Regions from separate parts of the Synechococcus sp. R70.1 genome, predicted to be linked through region 2. Evidence: predicted binding sites of a transcription regulator. Region 2 holds the regulator's gene; the other holds the start of a gene.
The links. The regulator HrcA, encoded in region 2, represses chaperone genes, less so after heat shock. The targets are predictions, from matches to a motif close to TTAGCACTCNNNNNNNNNGAGTGCTAA.
Positions count from the first base shown of each region.

Region 1: a site for HrcA is predicted at 1,005-1,031, ahead of groES (co-chaperone GroES). Genes of this name have one in related genera too.

Region 1 covers NZ_JANSHR010000008.1:28,548-30,941, forward strand. The annotation lists gene NW807_RS00800 (apocytochrome f) at 1-36, shown strand, start outside; gene NW807_RS00805 (PhzF family phenazine biosynthesis protein) at 89-901, opposite strand; gene groES (co-chaperone GroES) at 1,112-1,423, shown strand; gene groL (chaperonin GroEL) at 1,514-2,394, shown strand, end outside.
Region 2 covers NZ_JANSHR010000019.1:10,192-12,585, reverse strand. The annotation lists gene tilS (tRNA lysidine(34) synthetase TilS) at 1-455, opposite strand, end outside; gene hrcA (heat-inducible transcriptional repressor HrcA) at 494-1,651, opposite strand; gene NW807_RS02175 (endonuclease MutS2) at 2,116-2,394, opposite strand, start outside.

The DNA.
Region 1 (2,394 bases), on a different contig from region 2:
GTGGAACTTATTCAGGCGGCAGAACTTTTGGGCTAGCCCCACCCTTCCCATCATTCCCAGCACCTCGGAACCAGCCGGGGTGTTTTTTCTAAGGAATCCTCAGCTCTCCCACCATCACCAGCACTGCCTGCCCGGCAATCTCCACCCGAGCGCCGAGATAGCGACACCAGAGCTCACCCCCCCGCGTCGAGAGCTGCCGCACCCTGAGCTCAGTTCGACCCAGCCGCTCCGACCAATAAGGCGCCAACAGACACTGGGCAGAGCCGGTTACGGGATCCTCCGAGATCCCCAAGCGGGGGGCGAAAACGCGGCAAACAAAATCCGCTCCCTCCTCTAAATCTGCTCCGGCAGCGGTGACGATTAACCCGGAGACAGAGAGCGCCTCCACCTGAGCCCGATTCGGCTGGACTTGCCGCACCTGCTGCGCCGAAGCCAGCACCGCTACCCCCATGCTGCCGCGGTACAACTCTAGAGGAGGGATCCCCAAGGCCGCCGCCACCTGTTCTTGCGCTTCCAGCCAAGGTTGGGGAGTCTGGGAGGGGAAATCCATCGCTAGCCGCTTTCCTTGCCGCCGCACCAACACCTGGCCACTGCGGGTGGAGAAGGCCACCTCCTGAGCTTCTGGGTGAACTTCGCTCAAGAGCACATGGGCAGCAGCTAGGGTGGCGTGCCCACAGAGATCCACTTCCGTTGTGGGGGTAAACCAGCGCAGGCTGTAGTGGGGGAGGCCATCCCAGGATCCCTGGGGCAGCAAAAAAGCTGTTTCCGACAGATTGTTCTCTGCCGCAATTGCCTGCAACAGCTCCTGCGGCAGCTCCTGGGACAGCAAGCAAACCGCTGCCGGATTGCCCCTAAAGGGCACTGCCGTAAAGGCATCCACCTGAAACAAGGGAATTCGCACCGCCTCTCCTCCCCCAAAAGGCGCAGAGGAAGTCGGGAGATCCACACCCAACCGCCTCGTCTGTCGTTGCAGCTATTGTCAGGCTGCAGAGCTGACTGATAAACTAGCACTCGGAAGCCGAGAGTGCTAAAGCCTCAATGGATGCAAGTTTAGTTGACTCCTCAATCACCCTTTGACTTCCTGCCATAGGCATCACGGAGGACACTTAGTATGGCTGCAGTAACGCTGAACGTCTCTACGCTGAAACCGCTGGGCGACCGTGTGCTGGTGAAAGTTGCCCAGCAGGATGAGAAAACCGCAGGCGGGATCTTTTTGCCTGACACTGCCAAAGAGAAACCCCAAGTAGGGGAAGTGGTTGCGGTCGGTCCTGGCAAGCGCAATGACGATGGCAAGGTTATTCCAATAGAGCTGAAAGTAGGCGACAGAGTGCTCTACTCCAAGTACGCCGGCACGGAGGTGAAGCTGGGTACCGAGGAGTATGTGCTGCTAGCTGAGCGGGACATCCTCGCCATTGTTCAGTAGTTCTAGCAAGAGGCAGCAAGTGCTGTAAAAGAGACCAACTGCTGCTAGCTTCTAGCTTATCCTTCGTTGGCTGACTGTTGGAGGTTAACTATGGCTAAGTCGATTATTTTCAGCGAAGAAGCCCGTCGCGCTCTTGAACACGGCATGGACATTTTGGCAGAGGCCGTAGCCGTTACCCTTGGCCCCAAAGGGCGCAACGTGGTGCTGGAGAAAAAATTTGGCGCACCCCAGATTGTTAACGATGGGGTAACCATTGCCAAAGAAATTGAGCTGGAAGACCACATTGAAAACACGGGAGTTTCTCTCATCCGTCAAGCTGCCTCTAAAACCAACGACATCGCTGGCGACGGCACCACTACAGCTACGGTCTTGGCCCACGCCATGGTGAAAGAAGGGCTCAAGAACGTGGCTGCTGGCGCCAACCCCATCGCCCTCAAGCGCGGCATTGACAAGGCGGTGAAGTTCCTAGTGGACAAAATTGCTGAACATGCCCGCCCAGTAGAAGACTCCAAAGCCATTGCCCAGGTGGCGGCCATTTCCGCTGGCAACGATGAGGAAGTGGGCCGCATGATTGCCGAGGCCATGGAAAAAGTGGGCCGCGAGGGGGTGATCTCCCTAGAAGAAGGCAAGTCCATGACCACCGAGCTGGAAGTGACGGAGGGGATGCGCTTTGACAAAGGCTACATCTCCCCCTACTTCGTCACTGACACGGAGCGGATGGAGGCGGTTCTGGAGAACCCCTACGTCCTGATCACCGACAAGAAGATTACCCTGGTGCAAGACCTGGTGCCGGTTCTGGAGCAAGTGGCCCGCGCTGGTCGTCCGCTGCTGATCATCGCCGAAGACATTGAGAAGGAAGCCCTGGCCACCTTGGTGGTGAACAAGCTGCGGGGCGTGCTGAGCGTGGTGGCGGTGAAAGCGCCTGGCTTTGGGGATCGCCGCAAGGCCATGCTGGAGGACATCGCCATCCT
Region 2 (2,394 bases):
CAATCCAGACTAGCTAGCCCAGCTGCCCCTGTGCCCCGCAGCAGGTTCCACAAGAACGTCTCCGCGCGGTCACTGGCGGTGTGCCCCGTAACCACTGCCTCGCAATTCCAGGTGCGCGCCCATTTGTCCAGCTGTTGGTAGCGCCAAACCCGAGCCCCCGCCTCATCCCAGCGGATGGGATCGGCAGTTTCAATGGCATAAGGCAGGCCCTGCTGCTGCAGCCACTCTTGCAAAAAGCAGGCACACGCCGTTTCATCCTCCGACCAGCGGTGGTTACAGTGCAGGACAAAGATCTGCCAGTTCCAGCGCCGCTGCAGATCGCGCAGGATCTGGAGCAGACAGAAAGAATCTTGCCCGCCGGAAAGGGCCACCAACAGCCGCTGGCCGGGGCGCAGCAGTTGCCGCTCGCGGATGGCACACTGAACGCGTAGGTGAAGAGGGGAGAGTCTGGCCACGGTGGGCGATTGCTCTTGGGAACTTGCACCTAGACTTCCTAGGCCAGAGCCCGCGTGAGATGGGAGGCCACCGTCTGCACCGCCGCAATGCTCCGCTCGTAGGCCATCCGCGTTGGCCCCAGCACGGTAACCGTCCCCAGCGGCGCCGAGCGACGGCGGTAGACTGAGGTGATAACCGTGCAGTGGCGCAGAGACTCCAGCGGATTCTCGCTGCCAATGTAGATGACCACCGGGATGGTGTGGAAGGGATCGCCAGAGGAGGGCGGGGCAGAAGGAGTAGCCTCGCTAGAGATCTGGCAATCTGGGGGGCTGGCAGTATAGAGCCCAATCATCCCTTGCAGTTGCTCGGATCCCGCCTCAATCAACTGGGCCACCGCTTGCACCCGTTGGGTCTGAGAAAACTCTGGCTGCCGCATCAGCTCTGTCATGCCTGCGCTAAACACAGGCCCCAAAGAGGGCCGCAGGTAGCGCTGGACCACTGAGCGCAGCAGTTGCTGCAGCCACTGGCTGTAGGCGCGAAACTCTTCGTCCAGCTTTAGCCAGCTCAGATCCTGCAGCTCGGCAAAAGTCTTGCCCCGCAGCTTGAGGGTGAGAAAGTTGCTCAGTAGCTGCAGCTCGTCTTCCAAATCCTCATAGCGGCTGTCGGGCCATGCCGGTGGGCTGACCAGGGCTGAATGGGCTTGGTAGGAATCGGTAACCACCACCACCATCACCCGCCCCGGCCCTACCGACAGCAGCTGCACGTGGTGAATGGCTACAAGGGGCCCCTGAGGTGGGGTGATGAGGGCAATGCAGCCGCTCACGTGGGCCAGAAGCTGCGCCACCCTCTGGAGGAAACTGTCGAGGTCGTCTCCCAGCTCGCGACTAACCTGATCCAACAGCCGCTGCAGCGCAGGGTGGGGCTCTGGCTGGGGAGCGTCGTCGGGGATCCCCTCCATGCCGACGGAGGTCAACAAATCGTTGACATAAACCCGATAGCCAAAGTCGGAAGGGATCCGACCGGCAGAGGTGTGGGGCTGGAACAGCAACCCCGCCTGCTCAAGGGTGGCTAAGTCGTTGCGAATGGTGGCTGTGCTTACCCCAAAGTTATACGACTGAGCCAAAGTCTTGGAACCGACAGGTTCAGCCGTTGCAATGTAGCTGCGCACTGTCGCCCAGAGGATCTTCCGCTGGCGGGGAGTCAGTTCAAGTTTCATGGCCGCTCAAAAGAATCTGGTTAACCCGTATCTCAAAGCAGACTGCCAAGCAACCGGTAGATTCCCGTTGAGGACTGAGATACCAATCTAAATGAACCTTTAGTCTACCTAACGCTTCGTATTGATGAATTGATAATTTTTGACTTTTTGACAATTTAATTAACCTCGCTGGGGTGGACTGCCTGGCAAGGAAAGCTGCAAAATACCGACAGAGGCGTTGGGTTCGCCCTAAGCTTTCCCCAGAGGTGCTACTTCTGGGGCAATAGGGCTTACCTTTATCCCCTTTGTAACCTTTTGTTCTGAGGTTGCTCCAGGAGCTGAGAGTCCGCCTAGCTGCTCTGAGGGTAGCCGTTTTGGGGGGCAGGGGAAGATCTCGTTGACGAGCAAAGGCCTGACGGAGCTGAGTCCAGAGGACTAAGGGGATCGAGCTCCGCTAGCGGCTTGAGAGATCCGCCCGCTCCTTGCTAGCGCAGCTGGGCCACGGTTACGCCGCTTCCTCCCTCGTGGGGAGGTGCCGCGGCAAAACTCTGAACGCGCGGGTGATTTTGGAGATAGGCCCGGATACCCGCCCTGAGGCGACCCGTGCCGTGGCCGTGGATGATCCAAAGGGGACCAGGAGGTGCCTGGGCCAAGTGCGCTTCGAGAATAGCCTCGGCCTCAGCCACGGTTTTCCCCCTTAGATCAAGGGTGTTGTGGCTGGTGCGCAGGTTAAGGGGGGCGGTGGCTGGTGGCGGGGGAGGTGG